One region of the Paenibacillus graminis genome, then DNA from elsewhere that is predicted to be linked to it. Evidence: riboswitches for the same ligand, from Rfam matches in the RefSeq annotation. Region 1 holds a riboswitch; the other holds the start of a gene.
The links. Region 1 has a riboswitch for S-adenosylmethionine ahead of metA (homoserine O-acetyltransferase MetA). Riboswitches for the same ligand answer to the same signal wherever they lie in the genome.
Positions count from the first base shown of each region.

Region 2: another riboswitch for S-adenosylmethionine. It lies ahead of PGRAT_RS25780 (methionine ABC transporter ATP-binding protein); the one in region 1 lies ahead of metA (homoserine O-acetyltransferase MetA).

Region 1 covers NZ_CP009287.1:2,324,057-2,339,670, forward strand. The annotation lists gene PGRAT_RS09410 (cobalt-precorrin-5B (C(1))-methyltransferase) at 1-544, shown strand, start outside; gene PGRAT_RS09415 (bifunctional cobalt-precorrin-7 (C(5))-methyltransferase/cobalt-precorrin-6B (C(15))-methyltransferase) at 537-1,766, shown strand; gene cobI (precorrin-2 C(20)-methyltransferase) at 2,049-2,918, shown strand; gene cobM (precorrin-4 C(11)-methyltransferase) at 2,915-3,718, shown strand; gene PGRAT_RS09430 (cobalt-precorrin 5A hydrolase) at 3,711-4,826, shown strand; gene PGRAT_RS09435 (cobyrinic acid a,c-diamide synthase CobB) at 4,819-6,567, shown strand; gene PGRAT_RS09440 (ROK family protein) at 7,243-8,124, shown strand; gene PGRAT_RS09445 (HRDC domain-containing protein) at 8,484-9,503, shown strand; gene PGRAT_RS09450 (1-phosphofructokinase family hexose kinase) at 9,597-10,541, shown strand; gene corA (magnesium/cobalt transporter CorA) at 10,612-11,547, opposite strand; SAM riboswitch class I at 11,977-12,115, shown strand; gene metA (homoserine O-acetyltransferase MetA) at 12,202-13,131, shown strand; gene PGRAT_RS09465 (aminotransferase class I/II-fold pyridoxal phosphate-dependent enzyme) at 13,169-14,368, shown strand; gene mqnC (cyclic dehypoxanthinyl futalosine synthase) at 14,649-15,614, shown strand, end outside.
Region 2 covers NZ_CP009287.1:5,951,929-5,967,542, reverse strand. The annotation lists gene PGRAT_RS25830 (transglutaminase domain-containing protein) at 1-253, shown strand, start outside; gene PGRAT_RS25825 (peptidoglycan D,D-transpeptidase FtsI family protein) at 366-2,438, shown strand; gene PGRAT_RS25820 (peptidoglycan D,D-transpeptidase FtsI family protein) at 2,474-4,576, shown strand; gene PGRAT_RS25815 (Cof-type HAD-IIB family hydrolase) at 4,676-5,452, shown strand; gene PGRAT_RS25810 (DUF456 domain-containing protein) at 5,537-6,022, shown strand; gene PGRAT_RS25805 (putative polysaccharide biosynthesis protein) at 6,049-7,677, shown strand; gene PGRAT_RS25800 (thioredoxin family protein) at 7,795-8,139, shown strand; gene PGRAT_RS25795 (COX15/CtaA family protein) at 8,261-9,187, shown strand; gene PGRAT_RS25790 (UbiD family decarboxylase) at 9,242-11,011, shown strand; gene PGRAT_RS25785 (Cthe_2314 family HEPN domain-containing protein) at 11,024-11,770, shown strand; SAM riboswitch class I at 11,853-11,995, shown strand; gene PGRAT_RS25780 (methionine ABC transporter ATP-binding protein) at 12,095-13,111, shown strand; gene PGRAT_RS25775 (methionine ABC transporter permease) at 13,111-13,779, shown strand; gene PGRAT_RS25770 (MetQ/NlpA family ABC transporter substrate-binding protein) at 13,840-14,718, shown strand; gene PGRAT_RS25765 (NifU family protein) at 15,031-15,279, opposite strand; gene PGRAT_RS25760 (YuzB family protein) at 15,361-15,614, shown strand, end outside.

The DNA of each region.
Region 1 (15,614 bases):
CTCCACGGAGGCCTACAAGGCCAGTGTCGTACAGGCGATTTCGGTCGCTGCGGCCATGGGGAACAGGCAGATTATTTTGACCACAGGCGGCAGCAGTGAAAAATATGCAATGGCGATGTTCGCAGAGCTTCCGGAGGAAGCTTTTATCCAGATGGGTGAATATGTCGGCTTCTCGCTGGAACATGCCAAGGCTTTCGGTATCCATAAGATCACGTTGGCCGGTATGGCGGGCAAGTTTTCGAAGGTGGCGCAGGGTGCCATGCTGATCCATTCCAAAAACGCGCCGGTGGACTTCGGCTTTTTGGCCAAAATCGCCGCGGAGTCCGGGGCGGATAACGGGCTGGTGGAGGAGATTGCTGCGGCCAACACGGCCTCGCAGGTGGCGGATCTGATGACCGCAGCGGGGAATGACGGATTTTTTGAACAGTTGTGCCTGCACGCCTGCAGACAATGTCTGAAGCATATGAATGGAGGCATGACCGTCGAAATGGTTCTGATGACCATGAAGGGCCGGGTGCTGGGAAGGGCGGAAATCCGTGGCTGACATTATTTATATTATCGGAATCGGTGAGGACGGGGCCGGAGGGTTGACCCCAGACAGTCTAAGCAAGGTGCAGAGGAGCGAGGTACTGCTTGGCGGGGAAAGGCAGCTGTCTTTTTTCAGTGAGTATCATGGGGAGAAGATCGTTCTTAAAAACGGTCTGAAGGCTTTTGCCGATAAGCTGGAGGAAGTGTGGAAGGAGCGGCGTACAGTGGTGCTGGCATCCGGTGACCCGCTGTTTTTTGGGATTGCCGGGTATCTTGTCCGCAGATTCGGGCCGGAGCATGTCGAAGTGATTCCGCATTACAGCAGTGTCCAGCTGGCTTTTGCCCGGCTTGGGGACAGCTGGCAGGATGCGGAGCTGGTCAGCCTGCATGGACGTCCGATCCGGGGATTGGCCCAGCGGATAGACGGCAAGCACAAAATCGCCCTGCTCACCGACGAAACCAACACACCAGCGGTTATCGGTGCTTATTTGCGTGAGTTCGGAATGACCGAATATGAAGCCTTTGTCTGTGAACGGCTGGGCGGGGGCGAGGAGGTCTGCCGGTTCTGGGAACTGGAGGAGATGGAAAAAGGGACCTTTGCTCCTCTGAATGTGGTCATACTGCGGTGGAAGCCGGGAAGCGGGACTGCGGCTGTGCGGCGCGGTTTTGCCTATCCCGATGAAGCCTTCCGCCAGCGGCGCCCGGAGAAAGGCCTGATCACCAAGCGGGAGGTGCGCGCCTTAGTCCTGTCCGAGCTGAATTTGTCTGAAGAAGCGGTGGTCTGGGACATTGGCTCCGGCTCAGGAGCGGTGGCAGCCGAATGTGCGCGGATTGCCCGGTTAGGCAAGGTATACGCCATAGAAAAAAGCGCAGAGAATCTGCCGAATATGGAAGCTAACCGCCGTGAATTCCGCGCCGATTTTGAGGTTATCCATGGCAAAGCGCCGCAAGGCCTGGAACGGCTGCCGGACCCCGATGCAGTATTCATTGGCGGAAGCGGAGGCGGGCTGCGGCATATTATTGAACACTGTTCGCAGCGGCTGCGGCCGGAAGGACGGATTGTGATCGGGGCCATTACAATTGAGACGCTGTATACGGGTTTGGAGGCGCTGAAGCTTGCCGGAATGGCTACCGAGGTGACGCAGCTCCAGGCATCAAGGGGCAAGCCGATTCTCGGCATGACCCGGTTTGAGGGGATGAACCCCGTATACGTGGTAAGCGGGCGCAGACAGGGCTGATTTTGATTGTAGCTCAAGCTGTTCTATCGTCGGCCTTCCTGCCCGCCGGCAGGATTTGGCTCACTGTATACTCTGCACTGCTCCCGGACTGCTTCCGTACTGTGTTCCGCTATTTGTCTAACGCCACTATCTGCGCTCAGCACAAACAAAATCACTAGCAACGTACAGGGTGATTTTTGAAGGGGGATTGGTGGAAGTTGAGGTGATTAGCCGCTGCCAGAAAGGGTTTAGTCCAGGTGTCGCTGCATCAATAGATTAACCTAACTTAAAGGAGGAGCGCTCATGACCACAAGGTTACAAAAAAATAAGATTGAACATCAGCTGCACTCTATGGATGAGCAAGCCGCCCATGAAGAACGAATCACCGAAGCGGCCAGGCAAACTGCAGTTGCAGCGTATCATGCCGATGATGAGTATCCGCTGGTGGAGACTGAGCTTGCCCCCATTGGAACAGGCACCTTGTACGGAGTAGGGGTAGGTCCAGGTGACCCCGAGCTGATTACGCTCAAAGCCTGCCGTTTGCTGAGGGAATGTCCGGTAATTGCCTACCCGGCAACCAAAAAGGGCGGGAAATCCTATGCCCACGAAATTGTAGAAATGCATATCAAGGCGGATGAAAAAGTCATGCTGGGACTTGTCTTTCCGATGACTAGAGATCCTGAGCTGCTGGCAAGCGGCTGGAACCGCACGGCCGAGCTCTGCTGGAACGAGCTGAAGCAGGGCCGGGATGTGGCTTTTGTGACGGAGGGCGATCCCAATCTGTACAGCACCTTTATTCATCTGGCCCGGTTGATGCAGGAGCTTCACCCCGGCGTGCCGATCGTTTCTATTCCGGGAATATCGTCGGTGCTGGGCGCCGCTGCCGCGCTTCAGCAGCCCCTTGCCGATGGCGACCAGCGGGTGGGGATTATTCCGGCTACAGAGGACCGGGCGGCCTTGGAGGAGGCGCTGCTGCATCATGATACGGTGGTGTTTTTGAAGGTGGCCAAGGTGCTGGATCTGCTGCTGGATGTGCTCGATGAGCTCGGGCTTGCGGGAAAAGCTTCCGTTGTGACCAAAGTAACCTCTCCGAATGAAACGGTGTGGCGGGATGCCCGCGAGCTGCGCGGCCAAGAGCTCGAATACCTGAGTCTTATGGTGGTGAGCAAATGACGGCGGCCAGCTTGGAACCCAAGGTATATATCGTAGGTGCAGGGCCGGGTGATCCCGAGCTGATTACGGTAAAAGGCAGCCGCATCCTGCGTTCTGCAGATGTTGTGCTCTACGCGGATTCACTCGTCAGCGGGGAGCTGATCGCCAGTGTGATGCCGGGAGCCGAGGTGCTGCAAAGCTCGGGAATGGATCTGGAGCAGCAGGTGGAGATCATGGCTGCGGCTGTGAAGGCCGGGAAAAGCGTAGCCCGCATCCATACCGGTGACCCTTCCATGTACGGGGCAATCCTGGAGCAGATGTCGCTGCTGAAGCTGTGCGGCGTCAGCTATGAGATCGTGCCGGGGGTCAGCTCTGTTTTTGCTTCGGCGGCAGCGCTGGGTGCGGAGCTCACCGTGCCGGAGCTGACGCAGACCGTGATTCTGACCCGTGCCGAAGGCCGGACGCCGGTCCCGGAGCGCGAGCAGCTGCGGCAGCTGGCGGCGCATCACTGCACCGTAGCCCTGTTCCTCAGCGCTTCGCTGGCTGAACACGCGGCAGCGGAATTTCTCGCTGCCGGGTGGAGTCCCGATACGCCTATCGCTGTTGTGAAGCGGGCGACCTGGCCGGACCAGCAGATTCTGCGGACCACTGTGGCGCGCCTGGCAGCTGATCTGCGCGAAGCGGGCATCACCATGCATGCGATGATTCTCGCCGGCTGGGCGCTGGACCCGGCGCTTACGGACCGTGACCAGTACCGCTCGAAGCTGTACGACAAGACCTTTACCCACGGCTGCCGGGAAGGAATCGGCGCCGATGGCTAAGCGGTATGCAGCCGTTGCGATTACTGTGAATGGCATCCGGCTGGCGCTGAAGCTGGGTGAACGGCTGGCGGATACTGAGGTTTTTTATTACGCTAAATATAGTGAAAACGTACAGGACAACGCGGGAATTGGGCGGGCGTTTGCGGAGCCGGTCAAAGCGCTGCTGCCGAAGCTGTTCCGGCAGTATGAAGGGCTTATCCTGTTCTTTTCGCTGGGGGCGGCAGTCCGGCTGATTGCTCCCCTGCTGGAGGATAAAAGAACCGACCCTGCCGTCATTGTCATTGACGAACGCGGAGAACATGTGGTCAGCATGCTGTCCGGCCACTTGGGCGGGGCCAACAGGCTTACGCGGCAGGTTGCGCAGCTGCTGGACAGCCATCCGGTGATCACTACCGCCTCGGATGTGCAGGGCACCTTCGCCGTGGATCTGCTCGGCTCGGAGTTCGGCTGGCGCGCAGAGAGCTTCGCAGCCATGAAAACAGTCAGCGCCGCCCTGGTCAACGGGGAAGCCGTGGCCTTCCTGCAGGAGAGCGGCGAACGCGGCTGGCTGCCGCCCGGTGCGGTGCTGCCAGAGCATGTCCGCCTCTGCGGAAGCATGGCGGAGCTGCAGGAAGCGCCGTTCAGCGCGGCGGTCGTGATCACGGACCGGCAGCTGCCGGAGCCGGAGGCAGCGGCTCTTGGAGAGCGGACGGTAGTCTACCATCCGCGCAGTCTTGTGCTCGGGCTCGGCTGCAACCGCGGGACCCCGCTGGAGGAGCTTGAAGCGGTGGTGCAGGGTACGCTGGCGGAGCTGGGGCTTTCGCTTCTTAGCGTCCGCAATGCCGCTACTGCCGCGGTCAAAGGCGATGAGGCCGGGCTTCTGGCCTTGTGCGCCAAATACGGCTGGGAGCTGGCCCTGTTTTCGCCGGAGGAACTGAATATGGTGGCGCTGGAGCAGCCCTCGGAAATTGTTTTTAAGGCGACCGGAGCTTATGGTGTCTGTGAGCCGGCAGCCCTGTTGTCCTCAGGTGCCCGCGACCTGGTGCTGAAGAAGAAAAAAAGCGGCAATGCGACCATTGCAATAGCGAGAGTCAGCTTTGCTGAAACGGAGGGGAATAAGAATGAATGAGCAGAGCGGACCGGAGCAGCTTCCCCGGCTCCGCCCGCGTTTTGTGGTAGCCGGAACAGGCAGCGGTTCGGGCAAAACAACAGTGACGCTCGGACTGCTGCGGGCTTTTGCCCGGCGCGGTCTTACAGTGCAGGCCTTCAAATGCGGCCCGGATTATATTGATCCAGCCTATCACGCGGCTGTAACCGGCCGTACGGCCCGCAATCTGGATTCCTGGATGACCTCGGGCGAATATATGCTGGAGTATTTTTTGCGTTCCTCGGAGACAGCCGACCTGTCCGTAATTGAAGGAGTTATGGGGTTGTACGACGGCAAAGAGGCGGCTGCGCTTACCGGATCAACGGCGGAAATTGCCCTCCTAACAGGAAGTCCGGTGCTGCTGGTGGTGGATGTGCGCAGCATGGGACGCAGTGCGGCTGCAATCGTGCTTGGCTTTCAGCAGTTGGAGCCGGGCGTGAACATCGCTGCGGTAATCGTGAACCGCTGCGGGAGCGCCAGCCATTACCGGACGGTCCAAGCCGCGATTGAAGCGGCCTGCGGCATACCGGTCATCGGCTGGCTGGCACGGGATCAGGGACTGGATATCCCGGAACGGCACCTGGGGCTGCTGCCTGCCGTGGAACGCGGAGAGCTGGAGCCGTTATTTGACCGTGCCGCCGACCTGCTGGAGGCAGGAACGGATCTGGATGGACTGCTGCAAATTGCTGCAGCAGCGTCAGTCCTGCATTATCCGGCGGCGGGAGAAATGATGCCGGAAGGAAAAATACTGCCGGAAGGGGGTTCTACGGAAGAGAGTCCGCCAGAGAATGTTCCGGCAGCCAGGAATATCTTTCAGGTGACAGGCGCGCAAGATGCACAGGAACTTCCGGGTAAGCTGCCTGGCGCCGCCGCACTTTTCCCCACGATAGCTGCTAAGATCCATCAGGTGACAGGCGTGCAAGAAGCACAGGAACTTCCGGGTAAGCTGCCTGCCACCGCCGCACTTTCCCCCTCGTTAGCTGCTATGGGAGCCGGTATTATACAGTGCTATCCATCCTTGGATAGCACTGCTCCCCAAGCCCTCGCCTCGGTATATGACCCTGCGCCGGTCATTGCCGTTGCACAGGATGCGGCGTTCAATTTTTATTACGCCGACAATCTGGAGCTGCTGGCCCGTGCCGGGGCCCGGCTGGCTCTGTTCAGCCCGCTCAGCGGCGAAGGCATTCCGCCGGAGGCGGACGGCATCTACCTCGGCGGCGGTTTTCCAGAGGAATTCGCCGCCACAATCGCCGGGAATCCGGCCTTCCTGAACGGCCTAAGGGCAGCGGCAGCAGCAGGTATGCCGCTGTATGCGGAATGCGGCGGCTACATGGTGCTGGCCCGCAGCCTTACCGACCGCGCCGGGGCTGTACATGAGATGGCCGGGATTATTCCCGCCCATACAGTCATGCAGGACCGGCGCACCGCACTCGGCTACCGCGAAGTCACCGCGCGGGCCGATTGCCTGCTGCTGAAGCAGGGCGAGCGCCTGCGCGGGCACGAGTTCCACTATTCCCTGATGAGCTATTCGCCTAGCGAACCGCGGTTGTACGCCTATGACAGCAGCGGACGTAGCGGCAGCCAGCCGGAGGGCTATGCCCGCGGCAATGTTATGGCTGCTTATGCGCATATACATCTGGCTTCCCATATCCCGGCGGCATTCCGGCTGGTAGAAGCCTGCCGCAGCTACCGCAGGAGTAACGAAGACATGCTGCGCTCATAGGATGATACCCATGAGAGCAAGGCCAGAATAAACCGCATGATCCCGGCGAATAAGCTAGGATCATGCGCGCACTTGGAGGAGGAGCTGCCAGATCCGCTAGAGCCTGAGTTCTAAGTGGAAAAAGTAAAACTAATCCGCCGATAATTGCTTAGAAAAGGAATTTAGTGGGAATTTATCCACTTAATTCACGTGAAAATACGATATCAGGAGCAGTTGAGCCAGAATAAGTCTACTTTTTCCCACTACGGATGCCCGTACAGCGAAACGGTACCGAATAAGTATACTTTTTCCACTTTAGTTAGCTCAGTCCGGCCGGTGCACGATCGCAAGGCAGGTTCACTCAAGCCCAGCCGCTTCTCCAGGGATTTTTAGTGTACAAAGTGCAATAGATTGAACTTTTCGGGCGGTTTGATGGGTCTACTGCTGCAGAAAGTACTATAAAAGGCGCGTTCTGACCTAATTGGAAAGGGAGTCGAATCGCCGGTTGTTACTTGGATTGGCCTGCTTGCCTCTATTCCCGATATAGTGGGATTTCGGTGGAAATCTAGTTTCTTTTTCGTATGTCAACCGCTTGTCATAGATCTGCCGGCCACGTATAATAAAGGCAAGAGAACGCTTTATTACACGAATGGCCAATCTTTGGCTGAACGTTTATGGGGAAGGGAGACTGCTGCAGTGAAGGTACTTGGAGCAATTGAAGCAGGGGGAACAAAGTTTGTATGCGGGACAGGAAATGAGGACGGGACGATTATCGACCGGGTCAGCTTTCCGACGACTACGCCTGAGGAAACAATGGGGCTTGTGCTGGACTATTTTACAGGCAAAAATGTGGAAGCAATCGGCATAGGCTCATTCGGACCGATTGATCCGGTAATTGGCAGCCCGACCTACGGCTGCATTACAACTACACCTAAACCCCATTGGGGACAATACAATCTGGTTGGAGCAGTTGCCGGGCATTTTTCCGTGCCTATCGGGTTCGATACGGATGTGAACGGTGCGGCGCTGGGGGAATACAAGTGGGGAGCGGCCCAAGGGCTGGACAGCTGCCTGTATATCACAGTCGGTACAGGGATAGGAGCGGGCGCAGTAGTGGGAGGCAAGCTGGTGCACGGCTTGTCCCATCCTGAAATGGGGCATATTCTTGTGCGCCGCCATCCGGAAGACAAGTTTGAAGGCTTCTGCCCTTATCACAGCGATTGCCTGGAGGGTTTGGCGGCAGGTCCGGCGATTGGCAAACGCTGGGGCAAACCGGCTGGCGAGCTGCCTGCGGATCATCCGGCGTGGGCGATGGAAGCCCACTATCTGGCGCATGCGCTGATGAATTACGTGCTGATTCTGTCACCGCAGAAGATTGTGATGGGCGGCGGGGTCATGAAGCAGAGCCAGCTTTTCCCGCTTATTCATGCGAAGCTTCAGGAGCTCCTCGGCGGCTATGTGCAGCATCCTGCACTGAACGAGGCTATCGGCAGCTATATTGTTCCGCCTCAGCTGGGCGACAATGCAGGTCTGTCCGGAGCGCTTGGACTGGCTAAGCTGGCGCTGGACCGGGAGTAGCCTGAAGGCAGGGATAAGGATTGATTGGCTTTACAGCGCAATTCATCCTTATATTTCCGCTGGAACAAATACTGTTCCCATAGAGGAACGGACAAGCTGTTCCTACTTAGTATAAAAAGGGATTGACTGTTTCACAATATATGGGTATTGTAAGCATTAACAGTATAGCATTCCAGAGGAAGCACCTCTTTCACGTGAATTCGTGGGAGAGGTGCTTTTTTGTGTGCAGATGTAAGGCGGTATAAGCTTCACACCTATATCGTCCTTATATTGTCCGGTGATGGATCTGTCTAAGGAACCGTCCATCCGGAGAGTTCCGGGATTATGCATGCTGTAAGACAAGGAAGGTAGGGATTGGGATGCAGATTGTATTTATGAACCGTTTGTCGAGAATGTCAGGGGCCGATCAAGAGGGTTTAGCCCAGCTCTGGATTGGGGAAGAAGAAGGCACCTGGCGCCTTGGCTGGCGCGATTTCTCCGGCTCAGAGGAAACCGGGGACAGCTTGTGGTATGAAGGCGGCTCCTGGAATGAGATGCTCTGCGTCTACCGGCATGAGCTGGCGGTGAAGATGGGCGATGGCTACCGGCCTCTAATCGATGGGGCCTTTCACGATGAAGACAGCCAGTCCGGCAGCCGCAACCAGGAGCAGCTTAAGCTGCAGTATTTCAGCGAGCAGCATGGCAATGAATCCGTCTATGAAGAGCTCTGCTCCTGGCGCCGGGGCAAAGCCTCCATTGAGCGGAAAGCGCCATACATACTTGCCAGCAACCGTCTCCTGCGGATGCTCAGCGCTTTTCTTCCCCGCACTCTGGAGGAGCTGCTGCAGATTCCCGGCGTAGGCGAGGGCAAGGCCTCGCAATACGGCGAGGACTGGCTGGGCATCACCTCGGCCGCAGAGCGGGAGCATAGCTTTCCGCTGGGCTGGGTGCATGAAGCCGTTGACGAGGAACACTTTGTGTCCTGGCAGTACAAGCAGAAGGAGCTGAAGTACAAGAAGCAGCTGGAGCGGCTGCGGCTGCGCAGGGTTCTGCTGCAGGGAATAGAGGAAGGCCTTGGGATAGAGCAACTGAAGGCAGCGAGTGGGGTAAGCCGCCGAGAAGTGCTTGAAGCGGTAGAAGAGCTGGAGAAGGACGGCTATTCCGTCGAAAAGCTCATTGCTCTCGAACTGGCTGAGGTATCCTCCAGCGAGCAAGCCGGTGTATGGACCGCCTATGAGCTGATGGGTGATACCTTCCTTAAGCCCGTACTTTTCAAAGCCTACGGGGAAGGATTCTCACCTGCGGAAGGATTGGATGTGTATTATGAACGGCTGCGGCTGATCCGCATCCGCTACCGGCGGGGACAATCAGCTAAGCTGGAAGGGGCGACGAATTTATAATCGCCTATGCTGAAGGCCGCTTGGGACTCACTTTAGGAGAATGCTGTAATTTGGAGTAAACTACAGGTATTCCGAATAAAAGGAGAGAAACCTATGATCGTAACATTAACGGTTAACCCCAGCGTAGACGCCAGCACAGGCATTGAGAAGGTCGTTCCTGACCATAAGCTGCGCTGCCGGGAGGCATCCTATAAGCCGGGGGGCGGCGGGGTCAATGTGTCCCGGGCGATCCACAGATTAGGCGGAGAGTCCTTGGCTTTGTATGCATCGGGCGGACTGCACGGGCAGCTGCTGCATAAGATGCTGGAGCAGGAAGGCGTCGGGCACCAGGAGATCCCGATTTCCGGGCAGACACGGGAAAATCTGATCGTTGTGGAAGAATCCACAGGCCAGCAATTCCGGTTCGATATGCCTGGCCCGCACTTTATTGAGGGCGATTGGCAGCAGTGTCTGGAGCAGCTGAAATCCCTGGGCGGGAAGCCGACCTACGTTGTTGCCAGCGGCAGTCTGCCTCCGGGATGCCCGGTGGATTTCTACGGCCGTGTAATTGAAGCCGTGAAGCCTTGGCAGGCGCGGGTGATTGTCGATACCTCAGGCGAAGCGCTGCAAAAGGCTGCTGACGCAGGTGTATATCTGCTCAAGCCGAATGCCCGCGAGCTTGAGGAATTGACCGGACATTCCATTACAGGGGATGCAGAGGTCCGGGCGGCTGCCCTGGAGCTGATCGAGCAAGGTCGGACAGAAGTGGTTGTGGTATCCCTCGGCGGCGAGGGGGCATTGCTGATTACGAGCGAGGGCTCCGAGCATCTCAAGGCACCTGAAGTTCCCGTACTGAGTGTAGTAGGGGCTGGAGACAGTCTGGTGGGCGGGCTGGTCTACAGTCTGGAACGGGGCTGGCCGCTGCGCCGGGCCGTTCAGTTCGGAATCGCCTCCGGAGCGGCGGCGGTGATGAATCCGGAGCGTCAGCTGTGCAAGCGTGAGGATACGGAACGATTGTTTATGCAAATCGAAGCAGCAGATGCAGAGACTCAGCGATAAACCAAAAAGACGAAGGTTTCCTTGCCATGGGGCAGAGAAGCCTTCGTCCTGCTTATTCGTCCATTTTTGTTCATAGCCATTCCTTCTTGCGGAAAATAAACAGCATCCCGCAGCCGAGCGTAACCATAACGGCAATGACTCCATAGTAGCCGTACCGGGTATGAATCTCAGGAATATTGTCAAAGTTCATTCCATAGATCCCGGTGATGACGGTCAGCGGCATGAATATTGTGGTAATCGCGGTGAACACTCTCATGATCTCATTGGCGCGGTTGGCGATACTGGACTGATACGCTTCGCGTAAGTTCCCCATGAGATCGCGGTACGTTTCAAAAGTTTCAGAGATCTTGACCGCATTTTCATAAATATCGCTGAAATACTTCTGCAGCTGATCATCGATCAGGCGGAGGTCTTTTTTGTTAAGCGTGTTGATAACTTCCTTCTGCGGCCCCAGCATCTTCTTCAGCCAGAGAATTTCACTGCGCAGACCAATGATCTCGCTCAGATGCGATTTCTTGGTATGCATCAGAATATCCTCTTCCAGCTTCTCAATCCGCGCTTCAATCCGGTCACCGACGGAGAAATAATTGTCTACGACAAGGTCGATCAGCAGATACAGGAAACGGTCAGGCTCGCTGACCTCCTGCTCCCACAGAATGGGCTTCAGTACGCGCAGCTCATGAATTTTTTGCTTGGTGACGGTGATAATGAAATTTCTGCCCAGAAACACGTTGAGCGCACGCAGAAAAATCTCTTCATCATCAAAACGGATGCTGTTGACTACAATAAAATAATGGCTTTCGTAAATTTCCAGCTTCGGGCGCTGATCCTCTTCGCTGAGGCAGTCCTCAACGGCCAAATCATGCAGATTGTACAAGGGCTGAAGCAGCTCCAGATCCTCAACATCCGCATCAATCCAATAAAATCCCTCAGCGGGGGCAGTCAATGTTTCTTCAATGTCATCTACAGGTGTAAAAACCCCTGCGTTTACCAGCCGGATTTTCATCTGATCCACTCCTCTTAAGCCCTGGTCTTCTCCAGAGCCTGTGCTAAATTATAGGCACAGGGAACAATCAGCTTGACCGGTGGTACAGTCAATTCTTGAGGCCAAATGACGGTTCGAGGGCATGAAGAAGAAATGCTCCCGCCGCCGGCAAGCTGATGTTAATCCTGTGTGGTTGCTCTTTCTGGACGCTTATCTGCGAACTCGGGTCGCCTTCCATTCTTCTCTCACCTCTTCTTTTCGTCAGGTAGGGGCTGTGAAACCCTTGTCTAGTATAACCCCGGGTTATGGGTCTTTCAAGCTAAATTCTTGCGGCTTTTGGGGACCCAATAGCATTGTATGGACTTGACGAAAAGGAGGTTCATGATTTAAAGTGAATTTTAAGAAAAGCATTTAACGTTATGTGACTTTTTCTCAATTGAATACAGCTAAATCTTATCAAGAGCAGGTGGAGGGACTAGCCCGATGAAACCCGGCAACCGGCGTGTGAACGCACGGTGCTAATTCTTGCGGAAACTTTGTATGGGAAGCCTGTCCGGCTGCCTGGCACAAGTTCTCTGGCAGATGAGAGAGGCGCATATGACTGCAGATATATGACCTTTCTCACAGAGAAAGGTCATTTTTACATTGTCATCAACGAAGGAGTGGAAACTAGAAATGCCGATAAAAATTCCCGACAGCCTGCCGGCCAAAGAAGTATTGTCCGGAGAAAATATTTTTGTAATGGATGAAAGCCAGGCCTTCCACCAGGACATCCGTCCGCTTCGCATAGCCATCCTGAACTTAATGCCTACGAAGGAAACTACAGAGACGCAGCTGCTGCGCCTGGTCGGGAATTCACCGCTTCAGGTGGATGTTGTGCTGCTGCACCCGAGCTCTCATACCTCGAAGAACACCTCGGCGGAGCATCTGAAGAGTTTTTACAAAACCTTTGACGAGATCAGCGACCGCCGCTTTGACGGGCTGATTATCACCGGCGCTCCGGTGGAGCAGCTGGACTTTGAAGACGTGAATTATTGGGAAGAATTGAAAGGGATTTTTGAATGGAGCAAGCACAACGTGACCTCGACCATGCACATTTGTTGGGCGGCACAGGCAGGGCTCTATCATCACTTTGGCGTGCGCAAGGTGAATCTGGACGAGAAATGCTTCGGCGTGTTCCCGCACACCGTGAACCAAAACAATGTAAAGCTCCTGCGCGGCTTTGACGAGGTGTTCCATGTTCCGCATTCCCGGCATACGGATGTCTCGCGTGAAGATATCCTTGCCAATCCCGAACTGCAGATTCTGGCCGAATCCGAAGAAGCCGGAGTGTATCTGGTTTCGACGCTTGACGGCAAGCAGATTTTTGTGACCGGGCATTCCGAATATGATCCGTTTTCGTTAAAGTGGGAGTATGACCGGGATATCGCCAAAGGGATGGATATTGCGATACCGAAGCATTACTATCCTAAGGATGATCCGCAGCGCACACCGCCGGCAGTCTGGCGTGCCCATGCCAACTTATTATTCTCTAATTGGCTCAATTACTATGTATACCAGGAGACCCCTTACGATATAGACCAAACCGATTATTTAGTATTCTAAATATATAAGAGAACACCATACTTAGGAGGCAGCAGCTATGGATGAAAAATTGAGGATTGAGAGCAGATTGGCGCAGATTGGTTCGCAGGAGGACCCGGCTACGGGGGCAATTAATTATCCGATTTACAATGCAACGGCATTCCGTCATCCCAGACTTGGACAGAGTACGGGGTTTGACTATATCCGTACCAAGAATCCTACCCGCTGGGTGCTGGAAGAAGCTGTGGCAGAGCTTGAATCGGGGGATGCTGCTTTTGGCTGCAGCTCTGGAATGGCTGCGCTGACAACCCTATTTGCCTTGTTTGGACAAGGTGACCATTTAGTGGTTTCGCTGGACCTGTACGGTGGAACCTACCGTCTGCTTGAACGGATTCTCTCCAAATACGGCATAAGCGCCTCTTATGTGGATACGAATGATCTGGACGGTCTGGAGGCTTCACGGCGTCCGAATACCAAGGCTGTTTTTATCGAAACGCCCACCAATCCGCTGATGATGATTACGGATATCGAAGCTGTCTGTACGTGGTCCCGCCGTCATGGACTGCTTACGATTGTGGACAATACGCTGCTGTCACCGTTTTTTCAACGGCCGCTGGAGCTTGGGGCGGATATCATCGTCCATAGCGCGACCAAATATTTGGGAGGCCACAACGATGTGCTTGCCGGACTGATCGTAACCAAAGGTGCCGGGCTGTCTGCAGAAATGGCGGTTTTGCACAATTCCCTGGGTGCAGTCCTGGCACCAAATGACTGCTACCAGCTGATGAAGGGGATGAAAACACTCGCGCTGCGCATGGAACGGCATGAGAGCAATGCGCTGGCGCTGGCCCGCTATCTGCTGGAGCATCCGGCAATCGCTGAGGTTTTCCATCCGGGACTTCCTGACCACCCGGGTTATGAAATCCAGAAACGCCAAGCCTCGGGCAACACCGGGATCTTCTCCTTCAAGGTAAAAGATGCCAGATACGTCGAGCCGCTGCTGCGCCATATCCGTCTGATTGCCTTCGCCGAAAGCCTCGGCGGGGTGGAGTCGCTGATGACCTATCCGGCGGTGCAGACCCATGCTGATATCCCGGTGGAAATCCGCGACGCTGTCGGTGTAGATGACCGTCTGCTGCGCTTCTCCGTCGGGATTGAGCATGCGGATGATTTGATTGCCGATCTCGGACAGGCGCTGGAAGCGGCCCGGATCGAACTGGAAGAGGCATCTGCCGGCACAACGCCCGCTGAAGAATAAGAAGCTTGGCCGCGGCGCCCTCACGGGCGCCGCTGTTTTTTGATAGATCAGTAAGTATGTATGGGGTCCCCGCAAAGTATCTGAATCAGCTTCCATGCAAAAGCCCCGCTTGTGGATTATTTTAAGGCGGCTGGATTTATAGTTTTACGCCGGCGTGTCCCAGCAAAGGTTTCTCAAGGCGTCCGGATTGTGATACGATGGAGGAACGAGCTTATTCATTTGTTCAACAAATTTAATACATCTACCTTGCTGTATAGGCGTAAAAAGGAGGCTGCTAACGATGAGTGCAATAGATCTGATTCTGGAGAAGGCGCTGAAGGGCGAACGGCTCGGGCTGGAGGATACGGTCCGGTTGTTCGAGAGCAATGAAATTGAAAAAATGGGCGCTGCCGCTGACATTATCATGAAGCGCTGGCACCCGGACCCGCTGGCTACTTTTGTGATTGGCCGCAATATCAACTATACGAATGTATGTGATGTGTACTGCCGTTTCTGTGCGTTCTACCGCAGACCGGGCTCTGAGGAAGGATATGTGCTGCCCGACGAGACGATTTTTCAGAAAATCCAGGAAACCATCGATGTGAATGGTACGGAAATTCTCATGCAAGGCGGGACCAATCCCAATCTGCCATTTAGCTACTATACGGATTTACTGCGCGGAATTAAGCAGCGTTTCCCGGAGATCACCATGCACTCCTTCTCCCCTGCGGAGATTATGAAAATGGTTGAAGTATCCGGTTTGCCGCTGGAGCAGGTGGTCCGCGAGATTCATGCTGCAGGTCTGGATTCCCTTCCCGGGGGCGGAGCGGAAATTCTGGATGACCGGACCCGCCGCAAAATCAGCCGTCTCAAAGGCTCCTGGCGGGAATGGATGGATGTCATGCAGACCGCACACAAGATCGGCATGAACACCACGGCAACCATGGTTATCGGCCTTGGCGAGAGCATGGAGGAGCGGGCGCTTCATCTGCTGCGGGTACGGGAAGCCCAGGACGAGTGCATTGCGAACAAATATGACTCCGAAGGGTTCCTGGCGTTTATCTCCTGGACCTTCCAGCCGGATAATACCAATCTGAAGCTGGACAGACAGACGCCGGAAGAATACCTCAAAACGGTTGCCATCAGCCGTCTGGTACTGGACAACATCAAAAATTTCCAGTCCTCATGGGTTACAATGGGGCCGGAGGTCGGCAAGCTGTCCCTGCAGTATGGCTGCAACGACTTTGGCAGCACCATGATTGAGGAG
Region 2 (15,614 bases), 3.5 Mb from region 1:
TACCCGGCTTGGCGTATGTATAGATTATGCCCGCCTCTATGCCGTGATGGCCCGTTCGCAGGGACTTCAGGTGCGCGTAGTGACGGGCCAGGGCTACGATGGCCAAGGCGGGCATGGGCCTCATGCCTGGAATGAGGTGTACCTCCCGGACAGACAGGCCTGGATACCGCTGGATTCGACATGGGCCAGCAGCGGGGATTGGTTTGACAGCAAAGATTTTGAGAAAACCCATATAAAAGAAGATGTGCTCTGAGAAGGAAGCGCCGGCCTCCGGATATATGGTACAATAACAGGGCACGCTCAGCAGCCTTGAAGAATACGTTCCGACCAGGCAATATTTGCTTTAGCTAAGGAGAGAATTCGCCGTGAAGTGGTTTGGTTTCCCGGGCGGAAGCCCGGATTCAGGTCATGGCCGAAGCACATCCAGTCTGCGCATCAATTTGTTTTTCTTCGGCACTTTTTTTATTTTTTGTGTCATTATTGTCCGTCTTGCGTCACTGCAGTTCGTCGAAGCTGAGGCTTTGACAGAAATTGAAGAGAATCAGGAGACGAAGACGGTCCCGCTCTCCGCGGTCCGGGGGATGATTTATGCTGCCGGCGGGGAGAACATCGCGTACAACACTTCTGTCCAATCCCTGTACATCACGTTAACTAAGGACTATACCGAGACCTATAGAAATAAGGCAACCAATGAGTACGAATTTACCGGCAAGGCCAAAGCGAACACCGCTTCCCTGGCAGCAAGGCTGGAGTCTGTCTTCAAGCAATATGGCGATCCGTCCGGCAAAAAGCTGACAGCAGAGGAAATAACAGCACTGCTTGATCTCCATTTCAAAAAAACGCTGGGCTACTATCCACGCAAAATCAAGGCAGGACTTACGCCTAAGGAAGTGGCTTATTTTCTGGAGCATAAAGAGCAGTATCCCGGCCTTTCGATTGTGGAAGAGGCTGCACGCCATTATGACAAGGACACGGTGGCTGTGCAGACGGTGGGTTATATCCGGCCTTTTAAATCCTTAGACAGTTTAGACCTTTATAAGAATATCCGCAGGGCAATGAAAAAAAATAATGCCGATCCCGGCTTAGCGTATAAAGAGGATGAATATGTAGGTGCTTATGGCCTCGAACAGCAATACCAGCGGGAGCTGCGCGGGAAAAACGGCTACCAGACCCTTTCCATAAATCCGCAGAATATGGCCGAAGAAATCATTGAATCAGTACCTCCGGTCAAGGGGAACGACATCTGGATGACGATCAACAAGAACATACAGATGAAGACCGAGCAGGCGATTATGGATCAGATCCGCTGGCTGCACACCCATCCGGTGTTGGGAAAGCTTCACCCCGATGCCCTGACCGGCTACGCTGTTGCCATGGAAGTGGATACTGGAAACGTGGTGGCTATGGCCAGTATGCCTGATTATGACACCAATATCTGGACAGCGGATAGGGTAGAGCCAGAGCTGTTTGCTACAATCGAAAACAACTACTTAAATGGAACAATCAAAGATACTACCTCCGGAGTTTCCGGGAATGGCTTGAAGTCAGTGATTTATTTGGGGTCCACGGTCAAACCGTTAAGTGTGTTGATTGGATTAAATGAAGGCTTGTTCTCTACCGGCGATACTTATAACGATACAGGGATCGCTTATTTCGGCAAAGACGACAAGGCTTCAGTAAAAAATTCCTCTGGCCATGTGCTGGGACCGCTGGGTCCGGCTAAGGCAATTCAGGAATCATCCAACGCGTTCATGGTCGATATGGTCGGTGATCCCCTGTACAAGAAATATAAGAGCAAGGCACCGGAGGTTTGGGATCAATATTTGAAGGCTTTTGGGCTGGGCGTATCCACTCAAAGCGGCCTGCCTAATGAAAGTGCCGGACTGGGTGATTATAAGGATACCCAGGCGGCCGGCAGCACCCAGGCAGCCATGGTCTACGCCTCCTTCGGCCAAAAAGGCAAATATACAGCGCTGCAGCTGGCCCAGTACACAGCAACTCTCGCCAATGAGGGGGAGCGGATCAAGCCGCAGCTGGTCAGCAGAATTACCGATGCGGAAGGCAAGACCGTCAAAGCGTTTCACCGTGAGGTGCTAAGCACAATTTCGTTCGATCCTTCCTATTGGAAGGAGATCAAAAAAGGGATGAACACTTCCGTCAAGGCATTTGACGGGTTCCCTTATGATTTTGCCCGCAAGACCGGCACTTCGGAAATGGATGCGTACGGAGTGACGCGTGACAACGGTGTGTTTATCGCTTTCGCTCCGCGTGAGCATCCCAAGCTGGCTGTAGCTGTAGTGATTCCGGAGGGCGGTTTTGGATCGAACAGTGCCGCCCCGGTAGCCCGCAAAATTTTTGACGTCTATGACTGGGAATACGGGCTGACCGGAGTACCCCGCAAGAACGTATCCCCTGCTGCGGAGTCAACACTGGAATAAAAGGTTTATTTTAAGATGTAGAGGAGTGAAAAACTGTGAGTGTTTTCCGTAAGCAGGCCTCTCCCCAGGACGGGAAGGACAGCAAGAGCTCGCTTGGTCTGCGCCTCAACGTGTTTTTCTTCAGCACGTTTATTATTTTCTGCGTTATCATTATCCGTCTTGCCGTTGTTCAGTTTGTGGAAGGTCCTAACTTAAAAGAGGTAGAGACCAGCCGTGATACCAAAAATGTGCCGCTTGCAGCCATACGGGGATCAATCCGCGCCGCCGGAGGCGAGGAAATCGCTTATTCCAGCTCTGTGCAATCCCTCTATATCACATTGACAAGCGACTATACCAAAAAAGAAAAGGATGGGTCACTTTCATCAGTTTCCAGGGCAAACGCCTACACACTTGCCAACAAGCTGGTGGAAAATTTCAATAAATATGGTGATCCGAATGGTGAAAAGCTTACATCCAATGATGTAGTCGTTTCCCTCGACCTCAATTTCAGGAAATATTCCGGCTTTATGGCCCGGCGGATCAAAGCTGGCCTCACCCCCAAGGAAGTGGCTTATTTCATGGAGCATAAAGAGGAGTATCCGGGCCTTGAAGTCGTCGAGGAGAGCAACCGCCATTATAATAAGGATACGGTCGCGGTGCAGACTGTAGGTTATATCAAGCCTTTCAAGTCCTCAGGCAGTCTGGATATTTACAAAAACATTCAAAATGCAATGAAAAATATCGATAATGACCCTGGATTGACCTACAAGGATGATGAGTTTGTCGGCTTCGACGGTCTGGAGCTGCAGTATCAGCGTGAACTCCGCGGCAAAAACGGCTATCAGGTGATCTCCGTTAATCCGCAGAATATGGCCGAAAAAGTCGAGGATGTGGTTCCTCCTGTAAAGGGGAATGATATCTGGATGACCATCAATAAAAACATCCAGCTTAAGACAGAACAGGCTATTACAGAACAGATCAGCTGGCTGCATTCGCATTCGGTGCAGGGGAAAACACATCCTGATGCCGTAACGGGTTACGCTGTAGCGATGGAAGTTGACACAGGGAATGTCGTCGCTATGGCCAGCATGCCTGACTATGATACAAATGTCTGGACGAAAGGCTCACTGCCTACCGATGTCTGGAAGAGCATTATGAGTAACTACCAGAACGGAACCATCAATCCGATATCCTCCGGGGTGTCGGGCCATGGACTTCAATCGGTGCTGTTATTGGGTTCAACCATCAAACCTTTGAGTGTGCTTATCGGACTGAAAGAAGGATTCTTCTCCACTTCCTATACTTACACGGACAAGGGGATCGCCTATTTCGGGAAAAATGATAAATCCTCAGTCCGCAATGCCTCCGGGCACGTGTACGGTTCCATGGACCCCTCCAGGGCGATTGAGAAATCATCCAACGTCTTCATGGTGGATATGGTCGGCAAGAGGCTGTACGAGAAATATGGAGACAAAGGTATTGGAGTCTGGGATAAATATATGAAGGAATTTGGCCTCGGCGTGTCAACGCAAAGCGGACTTCCGAGAGAGTTCCTGGGACAAATCAACTATACGAATACAAAAGCAGCCGGGAGTGCCCAGGCGGCGCTGGTCTATGCATCGTTCGGACAGCAGGGAAGCTATACTACGCTGCAGCTTGCGCAGTATGCCTCCACCCTTGCCAATGAAGGTGTACGGATCAAACCGCAGCTGGTCAGCAAAATCACAGATTCCGACGGTAAGGTTGTTAAGACATTTGGACGTGAGGTTATTGATGAAGTCACGAACTTTGACCCGTCCTTCTGGAGGGAAATCAAAAAAGGTATGAGCAGTGATGTAACTGCATTTTCGGATTTTCCGTATGATTTTGCCCGCAAGACAGGGACATCACAGCAATCGGCCAAAGGCGACCTGCGCGATAACGGGGTCTTCATTGCCTTTGCCCCGCGTGAGAATCCGAAGCTGGCTGTAGCCGTGGTTATCCCTGAAGGGGGATTTGGCTCCAGCAGTGCCGCGCCGGTTGCCCGGAAGATTTTTGACGCTTACGATTGGGAGTACGGCCTGGATGGCGTGCCTAAAAAAAGCTTGAAGAAAGATGATACCAAAGAGGGTGCTGCCGATGGGGCGGGTTCCCAAAATACAGCCGCAACAAACAACTGATATCATAACCGAGAAGACGGAAAAAGCCGGAGAAATCGATAACACAAATACACAGCTACTCTTGCTGAGAGAGAGCCAACAAGAATGGAGGGGTGGCAAATGATTGCCAAATACCGCCTGCTAGCATTGGATATGGATGGAACCCTGCTAAATGATGAACAACAGATTACCCCCAAAACGGTGGAATGGATTAAAAAAGCAATGGATGCAGGCGTACATGTCTGCCTGTCCACCGGACGCACCTCCCGTGGTGCAATGCCCTATGTTGAGCAGCTGGGGCTTGATACTCCGATGATTATGGTCAACGGCAGTGAAGTGTGGCGTACACCGGATGAACTGTACCGCCGCTCCCTGATGGATGTTGCGCTGGTCAAGAAAATGCATGAAATCGCTGAAGAATACGGGACTTGGTTCTGGGCATGTTCAGTGGACGGAGTCTACAACCGCGAAAACTGGGATGGCGATATTGAAGGCCGGGAGTGGCTCAAATTCGGGTATTCCACGGAGGACCCTGATATCCGCCATAAGCTGCTGATGCAGCTTCAGGATCTGGGCGGACTCGAAATTACAAATTCCTCACCATCTAATCTGGAGATTAATCCGCTGGGTATTAACAAGGCTTCAGGTATCCGGGAGGTCTGCAAGCTGCTCGGCTTAGAGATGTCCCAGGTTGTCGCCGTAGGGGACAGTCTGAACGATCTGGCCGCGATTCAGCAATCCGGCTTCGGTGTAGCCATGGGCAACGCCCAGGAGGTTGTGAAGCAGGAAGCGGACGCCGTTGTTGCCACGAACAATAACGACGGCATTGCGGAAGTCATCCAAAAGTATATTCTGGCCGAAGTCGAAGCCCGGGCCGGAAGAGCATCCGAGAAATAATAGAGTTTTGCGTATACTTTCGAAGCAAGTTTTGCAGAGTAGTCCTTAGAAGTCTATGCTATCAAACTTTGGGAGTTGAAGGAATTGGCGATTCTGGGGTGGGTTCTGATTATTGCTTTGTTCGCCGTGGGGCTTGCCGGAGCAGTGTATCCCATACTGCCGGGCGCACTGGCGATTTATCTGGCTTTTTTCGTTTACGGCTGGTTCTTTTCCTTTGATCCGTTTGGTGCGGGATTCTGGATCACCCAGACGCTGATCGTGGTTGTGCTGTTTGTGGCGGATTATGTGGTCGGGGCCTGGGGCGTCAAGAAGTTCGGCGGCTCCCGCGCTTCGGTAATCGGCAGCACGATTGGCCTGATTCTGGGCCCGTTCCTTATCCCGGCGTTTGGCCTGCTTATCGGCCCGTTTGTTGGCGCATTTGCCGGTGAGCTGATCGCCGGCTCCAAGCCCGGCAAAGCCTTGAAGGTAAGCTTTGGCTCATTGCTTGGCTTATTCAGCAGCACGGTCGTCAAGGTCGTGCTGCAAATTGCCATGGTCGTCCTCTTCTTTATCTGGATTGGGCGGTATTAATTTAACAGCGAAGAAGGCGAAACAGTTTGTCCACCAAGAAAGAGTCTTTTGTCAAAGGCACGCTTATTCTGGCCGCGGCGGCGCTCGTGGCCCGCGTGCTTGGTCTTGCCCAGCGGGTGCCGCTGGAGCATTTGTTCAATGACATCGGCAATGCATCATTTACACAGGCGAACAACGTGTATTTGATGCTGCTGCCGCTGGCTACAGCAGGTATTCCGAGTACGCTCAGCAAGATGGTGTCTGAGCGTTATGCACTGAACCGGCCGCATGAGGCGCAGCAGGTATACCGCGCGGCGCTTATTTTTGCTGCGGTGGTTGGTGTGCTGATGAGTACAATCTTGTACATAGCGGCTCCCTACTATGCAGAGTACAGCAAGGTGCCTGAGAGCACGCTGGCGATCCGGGCGATTGCCCCGGCGCTGCTGCTCTTTCCGATGATCGCCATGATGCGCGGTTATTTCCAGGGACGCAATAATATGATGGCTGGCGGCATCTCACAGATTATTGAGCAGATTGCCCGGGTATCCACGGCGATCCTGCTTGCCTTTATTCTGCTGCGCCAGGGCTACAGCAATACCTGGATGGCTGCCGGCGCCTCCTTCGGGAGCGTGCTTGGCAGCATTGGGGCTTTTGGTGTGATGCTGTATTATGCGGTGAAGCTCCGCCGCAGCGAGGAGCAGAAAGCTCTGTACGAATCCAGTCAAGCGCGGATTCCGCTGCTGAAGATCTACAAGGATATCTTTAAGCTCTCCATACCGATTGTGCTCTCATCCGTTACGGTTCCAGTCGTGAATTTCATCGATACCTCATTCATCGTTCCGCTGCTCAGCGGGCAAATCGGGCGGGAAGCCGCTACTCAGGCCTTGGGGATCTTTGGCAGCCGGGCGCAGAGTGTAGCCGGAATTCCGCCAGTGTTGTCCATCGCACTCAGCACCTCGCTGATTCCGATTATATCGGCTGCTTATGCAAGACGCGAAGAGGCGCACCTGAAGCGGCAGATTACACTGGCGCTGCGGATTTCGATTTTGACGGGAACACCTATTGTTCTATCGCTCGTAGTAGCGGCATATTCCGTAAACGGCCTGCTGTTCAGCAGCCTGGATGGCAGCGGCATTGTAGCCATGCTGACCCTCGGGACGATTTTCCAGATTACGATGATGACGACCAACTCCATTCTGCTCGGGATGGGCAAAGCGCGGATATCCATGTATTATGTGCTGGCGGGTCTGCTGGTCAAATTCGGCTCCAACTTCCTGCTAAGCCGCTTGTTCGGAATTTACGGCATTATTGCGGCCACGGCGCTGTGCTTCATTGTGATTACACTGCTTAACTTGAGAATGCTCAAAACTGTCGTTCCCTTCGAGATCCTCGGCAAACGCTGGGGCGGCTTCGCTGTTGCCGTATTGGCCGCCGGAGGGATCGGCTACGGATTGAACGAGGCCGGACAGCTTCTTACCCGTATGATGCCTGACCGCCTGGCATTCCTGATCACTTGCCTCGTTGTAGGGGCAGCAGTAGTTATCGTCTATCTCGTGCTGCTGATTGTTCTGGGGGTGCTGAGCCGCCAGGAAATCGCCGGTTATCCACGTCCGCTGCAGAAGCTGCTGGGTCCGCTCATGAAGCTGCAGCCTGAACGTATCCGTTCCGAGCAATAAATCTGTGATCATTGTCTTATCCTGTCTTTTTTATTTGACTTATTCCTGACAATTTGATTCACTTAAAGAAAAACCAACAGACAGCTTACTCTTAATTCAGAAGGGACTGTTCAATTTATGGATAAAATCACTTCACCTGCGGACTTTCAGGTGGCGATTCAATCGCCCCGTCTGACCGTGGCTGTATTCAAAGCCGACTGGTGCTCCGACTGCAAGTTCATTGACCCGTTCATGCCGGATGTGGAGCAGAAATATAATGACCGACTCACACTGGTTGAAGTGGATGTTGACGCTGTAGGCGATGTCAGCCAGGAACAGAACATTCTCGGTATTCCCAGCTTTGTTGCGTATAGCGACGGCCGCGAGCTCGTGAGATTCGTGAACAAGCTGCGTAAATCCCGTGAAGAAATCGAGGGGTTTCTGGATAGAGCGCTCGAAGTTTATCTGACCATACACAAGTAATCACGCTGCACCGCTTTCGCCCTACCCGAGCAGAAGCGGTGTTTTTCTAAATCGGGTGCTGCAAAGGCTTTCAATCAGCACTATTTCCCATTCATTCCTATGAAAAATGCGGGTGATCTCATTGACGATGAATCAATTGAAATGGCTCAGCTACATCACTTGTCTAATCATGTTTATGGCTCTGTTCGGTGGAGCCGTGGTCACCAAGACAGGTTCCGGGCTGGAATGCGGCAATGAATGGCCGTTGTGTCACGGAAAACTTATTCCTGCCTATACGATAGGTTCCCTCATTGAGTACACCCATCGACTGTTCAGCGGACTTGCCGGTCTGCTGTCACTTGCTTCAATGTTTGCCTTTTGGCGTTATGCGCATGAGCGGAGAGATCTGCTGGTGTTTGCACTGCTGACGCTTTTATTTGTGGTGGTGCAGGGAGGAATGGGAGCGCTCGCTGTGATCCGGCCGCAGTCGGCTGCGGTGATGGCGCTGCATATGGGCTTCTCTCTGATCGCTTTCGCCAGCTCGCTGATGCTTGCCCTAGGGACGAAACGCAGACATGCATGGGGGGAAGATCTTCCTGTGGCGGGCCATGGGGTAGGGAGGGGCTTGCGCAACTTAACGTGGGCCGCTGCGTTATATTCTTATATAGTGGTTTATATTGGAGCCTATGTCAGCCATACAGACTCCCAGGGAGGCTGCTCCGGGTGGCCGCTCTGTAACGGGGAATGGTTCCCTGAACTGTCTGGTGGCGTGACAATTGTCTTTATGCACAGGGTTGCAGCGGCGCTGCTGTTTCTCCTGATTGCGTGTCTTGGACATTTGGCCTTCTGGAAGCATAAAGCGCAACCTGAGCTGAGAGCACTTGGCATTGCAGCAGTTGTGCTATGTCTGCTTCAAGTACTTAGCGGTGCGGCTGTTGTTCATACCCTGTATAACGAAAGGCTGTACATCTTTGCCGCACTGGCGCATATTCTCCTGATCGCCGGGCTTTTCGGTGTTCTGTGTTATATGAGTGTGCGTGTATGGCAGCTGGAAAGAGCGAATAAATAGGTCAGCGCTCATCAAACTTTTGTGGGATAGTGCCCTGTTTGAGGAGGAACGATATTGGGATACGGTAATTTGCGTCAATGGATTGAACAGCTCCGCAAGGATAAGGATCTTGCCGTGGTTGATGTTCCGGTGGATCCTTATTTGGAGCTAGCGGAGATTCATCGGCGTGTGGTGCGGGAGGAGGGGCCGGCCCTGCTCTTCACGAATGTAAAAGACACGCCGTTTCCGGTGGCGACGAATCTGTTCGGAACGGTCCGCCGGGCCAACCAGGCCTTCGGAACCCGTCCCGAGCAGCTGGTGAAGACCCTGATGGGTGCAATGGAAACATTGCTGCCTCCAACTGCGTCCGGGATCTGGAAGGAGAAACGGCTGGTGCTGGACCTGCTCAAGGTTGGGACCCGAAATGTGCCGCAGGGTGAAGCGCCTGTGCTTGGCGTCTGCCGCAGCACTGAACCGCTGAAGGAGCTGCCGCGCATCACCAGCTGGCAGGGGGAAGGAGGACCTTCTTTGACCTTGCCGCTGGTCTATACCGAGAGCATTACTCATCCGCAGAACCATAATCTTGGGATATACCGTGTTCCGATTTATGATGACAGCAAGGCGGGAGTCCATTGGCAGAAGCATAAGGGAGGCGGCTTTCATCACCGGGAGGCGGAGCAGCTTGGGGAGCCGCTGCCGGTGTCCGTTTTTCTCGGCGGGCCTCCGGCATTGATAGCCGCTGCTGCAGCTCCTGTGCAGGAACGTCTGCCCGAGCTTCTGCTGGCATCTCTTGTGCTGGGCGGCAAGCTGCAGATGGTCAAGGACCCGATGGGCGGGCACCGGATTCCCGCAGAAGCGGAATTTGCCATCCGGGGACTGATTGCGCCCCATGAGCGGCGAACGGAAGGGCCGTTCGGGGATCACTATGGATTTTATTCCACACCACGCCAATTCCCTGTTATGCATGTGCAGCGTATCTGGCACCGCAAAGATGCTATCTATCCGGCGACGATCATCGGCAAACCGCGCCAGGAGGATTATTATCTAAGGGAATACATACAACGGCTGCTGGCCCCCGCATACCCGCTTTTGATGCCTTCCGTTAAAGCGCTGTGGGAGTACTCCGAATGCGGTCCTCATTCACTGGTATCTGCTGTAGTAAGGGAGAGTTATCCCAGAGAAGCGGTGGTGTCAGCTTATCGCATTCTGGGGGAAGGCCAGCTGTCACTGACCAAATTCCTGCTGCTGACCAATGAACCCGTGGAGCTGGCAGAGTTCCCCAAGCTGCTGGAAAGTGTGCTGGAGCGCTTCAATCCCGCCTCGGATTTCCTGGTGTACGGAAATGCCGCCCCGGACGAGCAAGACCATTCGCCCAATGCGATGAACCATGGCAGCAAAGCCATCATGCTTGGTGTGGGAAGTCCGGTGCGTGAGCTGCCTTCTGATTACACGGAAGGTCTTCTCCCAGGTATTACAGAGGCAATTCCTTACTGCCGGGGATGTTTAGCTGTTTCCGGTGCATCCTATGAAGAAGATCCTGAGCTTCCTTCCCGGCTAATCGCCGCTCTGCATGCACAGGAAACGGCCTGGCCGCTGGTGTTTGTAGTGGATAATGCCCTGGATACAGTGCGCACGCAAACTTCATTCCTGTGGACGGTGTTCACGAGGTTCGATCCGGCCAGTGATATCTACGCCGAATACGAGATCAAAAGCCATCATATCGGCTATAAGCTGCCCCTTGTGATCGATGCCCGGATGAAGCGGGATTACCCCGAGGAACTGGTTCCGCGCGAGGATATTGTCCAGCGGGTCGACCGCAACTGGAACAGCTATTTTCCACACTAAGGAGGATGCAGGATGCTGCGGATATTACTCGGAGAACCGCCCCGCGAGAACAGTGGTGTGCTGGCTGAAGCCATAGATAATATGGCGAAGGTGGCATCCATGCTGCGCAGGGAGATGAATACCCATGAAGACCTTGATCATGAATACCGCAAGCTGGAAATCTGGACCCGCGGGCTGATCTCTTCCTTGGACGAGCTGGAGCAAAGCTGGTTTGCGGCTGCCTTCTTCCGCAAATCCGTTGTAGCGGGCTATATGGATGATATGTCTCCTAAGGAGCAGGGTGAATACGCGCGTTATGTTTATTTTTATAAAAATGGCTTCATTCGTGTATTCTCACTGCTGGACAAGCTGGGTACGGTTCTTAACAGTCTGTATGACCTGAATACCAGCAAAGTCAAAGTCCATTTCTCCTATTTCACTGTATTGCGCCAGTTTCAGCTTCTTGAGAAGCATACAGCCCTCGCCGGCGAACTGGAGATGATTAAGAACTCCTACCGTGAACCGCTCGAAAATCTGCGCAAGCGCCGCAACGCCGAGATTCATTACATGAACGCCGAAATGCAGGATGATCTGTGGCAGCGGCATCAGGGCCTCCATGACAAAATTAGGCTTGAGGATCTGGACAGTCATCTGGAGGATCTGAAGCAGAGTCTGGAAATGGTCTGCAAATCCTTGGCAGCTTCATTCAGGTACAGCAATGAGCAGTGGCACAAGAGCAAAATTGCTGCAAACATAAGATCCGGCCATCATCCTCAGTAAAAAGTTCCCTTTGACAAAAAACCTGAAAATTACTATACTTGAGCTTGCTTAGCATCTAACATGCAGCTAATTTCATAACAAACTCTTATCGAGAGTGGCGGAGGGATAGGCCCGATGAAGCCCGGCAACCGATTTGTATAGAATGCGTTACATGGTATTCTGCACAAATGTCATGGTGCTAATTCCTACAATGCCGTGCAGTTTACGGTCGTTGGCAGATGAGAAGGCAGGGTTAATACAATCACGGGGCCTCTTGCGATCTGCAATCGATCGTCAGGGGTCTTTTTGGTTTTCATAAGGGTTACATGGGGGAGGATTACTAGTTTGATAGAGCTGAAAGGTTTGACCAAAGTATACGGAAAAGGCAGCAAAGCTGCAATGGCGCTCTCCGGTCTTAACCTGTCGATTAAAAAGGGCGAGATCTTTGGGGTGATTGGCCACTCCGGCGCCGGCAAAAGCACACTAATCCGTTGTATTAATCTGCTGGAACGCCCTACGGAAGGCGAGGTCTGGGTCGATGGAGTGGAATTAACCTCACTGAGCCAGGGGCAGCTGCAGGAGCAGCGCCGCAAGATCGGCATGATCTTTCAGCATTTTAATTTGTTGTCTTCTGCGACGGTCTACGATAATATTGCTTTTCCGCTAAGGCTGGCTGGCATGCCAAAGGCGCAGATTGAACGCAAGGTGCTGGAGCTGCTGGCGCTTGTAGGGCTGGAAGAGCACAGCCGCAAATATCCGGCACAGCTTTCCGGCGGCCAGAAGCAGCGTGTGGGTGTAGCCCGGGCGCTGGCCAGCGATCCCGATGTGCTGCTCTGCGATGAAGCTACCTCGGCGCTGGACCCGCAGACAACCGATTCCATTCTCAGGCTGCTGCTGGACATTAACCGGGAGTTTCATCTGACCATTGTGCTCATTACCCACGAAATGCATGTGATTCAGAGCATTTGCGACCGGGTAGCGGTGATACATGGCGGGGGCATCGTGGAGCAAGGGGAAGTGGCAGATGTTTTCCTGAAGCCTCAGCATGAAGTGACGAAGGATTTCATCCGCAGTGAAAATCAGCATGAAGGGCCACTCCGTGCTGCACTGGAGGCAGTACATGATAAGTACAGCAAATCCGTCAAAATTACCTTTCTTGGACAAAAGACATATGAATCTACTCTATCCCATGTGGTTCGTGGAACAGGTGTAGACTTTGCCATCCTCCAGGGAACGATTTCAACGATCAAAGATGTGCCTTACGGCCAGCTGCTTGTACGCTTTGAAGGAAGTACCCAAGCAGTCGAAGCGACCCTTGCCGAACTGGCGGCACAAGGTCTTGATGTGGAGGTGTTTGCCTAATGGGCGGATTGAACTTTAACGAGATTAACTGGGAAGAAATGCTGGATGCGGGCATAGCTACGCTTCGAATGTTGGCTTATTCCGGAATTTATACAATTATTCTTGGTTTACCACTCGGAATTGTGTTATATTTATGGGGCAGATCAAATAATTTCTTAATCAGGTCAATTTACTCGGTATTATCGTTCGTTGTAAATATCCTGCGGTCTGTGCCTTTTATTATCCTGATGGTCGCCTTGATTCCTCTGAGCAAGTCCATTATGGGGACTTCAATTGGCGTATTGGGGACGATTCCGGCGCTGGTTATCGGCGCGGCTCCGTTTTTTGCCAGATTAGTGGAGACGGCACTGCGCGAGGTTGACCGGGGCGTGATCGAAGCGGCACAAGGAATGGGAGCCTCCACTGGCCAAATCGTCTGGCGTGTGCTTTTGCCCGAGGCCCGTCCAGGTTTACTGGCCGGAGTGACGATTACGATTGTTACCTTGGTCTCTTATACAGCGATGTCAGGAATGATCGGCGGCGGAGGCTTGGGAGATCTGGCGATCCGGTACGGCTATTACCGTTATCAGAAGGAAGTTATGATTATCGCAGTGGCACTGATGGTTATTCTGGTGCAGCTGCTGCAAATGGCCGGCGACCGGCTGGTACAACATTTTACCCGGAAATAAGGTAGTTCCATAGAGAGCCTTATTCATACAACCAATAATGAGATAGAGGGGGATTTACAAATGAAAAAAGTATTGCTCACATTCTTCAGTTTAACCTTGGTATTGGTGCTGGCAGCTTGCGGCAACAACAATAAAACAAATAACGCTGCGAATTCTGCGGCTACCAACGCTCCGGCTGCGGATACCTCCGCAGAGCCCACAACCGAACCTGCTGCAGAACCGGTAACTCTGGTGGTTGGCGCGTCGCCAAAACCGCATGCGGAAATTCTGAAGGCGATTGCTCCGCTTCTGGAGAAACAGGGCATCAAGCTGGAAATCAAGGAATTTACTGACTACATTCTGCCAAACACGCAGCTGGCTGAGAAAGAGCTGGATGCGAACTTCTTCCAGCACAAGCCTTATCTGGATGATCAGAATAAACAGAATGGCACGGAGCTGGTACCTGTAACGGCAGTTCACGTAGAACCTTTCGGTGCTTACTCCAAAAAAATCAAATCGATCGACGAACTGGCTGACGGTGCAAAAGTAGCGATTCCGAACGATGCCACCAACGGCGGCCGTGCGCTGATCCTGCTGGCCAAAAATGGCCTGATTAAGCTTAAGGACGATACAAATATTACCTCTACTACAGCCGATATTACTGAGAACCCTAAGAATCTCAAAATTGTAGAGCTTGAAGCCGCCATGCTGCCCCGCCAGCTGGATGAAGTAGATCTTGCCCTGATCAATACCAACTATGCCCTGGAAGCGAAGCTGGTTCCAACCAAGGACGCTCTGTTCATCGAAGGAACCGATTCTCCTTACGCCAATCTGCTGGTAGCGCGTCCTGACAATAAGGACTCCGATGCCATTCAGAAGCTGGCTGCAGCTCTGACTTCCCCGGAAGCCAAAGCCTTTATTGAAAAGGAATACCAAGGCTCGATCATTCCGGCATTTTAAGTTGATTTCTTGATCAGAACATCTATAAAAAAAGACCAGAGGTGATCCGATAGCCGTGAAGGCTGCGGAGTACCCCTGGTCTTTTTGCGGAATCAGGTTTCGCTGGCGGCTGCTCCAGCACCGGCACTTTAGGTTGATCCCAAATGCGAAATCCACTATAATCAAGTAGCAAAGGCTACGCTGTTCATAAAAGGACGGGATTTGCTTCCAGCGGGAAAAAGAAGGATAATTTATAGCGTGAAGCATATAAATTCTTATATTTAAAAAAATCCCGGCCTTCTCATCGGAGGCCGGGATTGTTATGAAACGGGATTAGAATACTTGAATAACTTCTTCCACGCCTTCTACTTCTTCAAGGAGGGCGCGTTCGATCCCGGCTTTGAGCGTGATCGTGGAGCTTGGGCAGCTGCCGCAGGCACCCATAAGCTTCAGCTTAACAATGCCGTCTTCAACATCGATCAGTTCAACGTCGCCGCCATCGCGCTGCAGGAACGGACGAAGCTTATCGAGCACTTCCAGTACTTCATCATACATGGTGGTGCTTTGTGCATTCTCACTCATTTCTCAATCACTCCTTTCGTATGCTTATTATAGTACAAAAAGTTAAAAAATAAAATGGTTACACTGAATAAGGAGGACATCATGAGACCACTTATTGAATTTTGTGCCAGCAATATCGGACACGGTACTGAACCGCTCAAGCGCAAGCTGGAACTCAATCCCGAATATGATGTCATTGAATATGGCTGCCTGAACAATTGCGGACAATGCTATCTGCAGCCGTTCGCCATGCTTGACGGTGAGATCATTGAAGCCGAAACACCGGAGGAGCTTGAAGCGGCTATAGAGGCTGCAATAAAAGAACAAGAAGCCTGGGACAACCTTGAGATCGACTA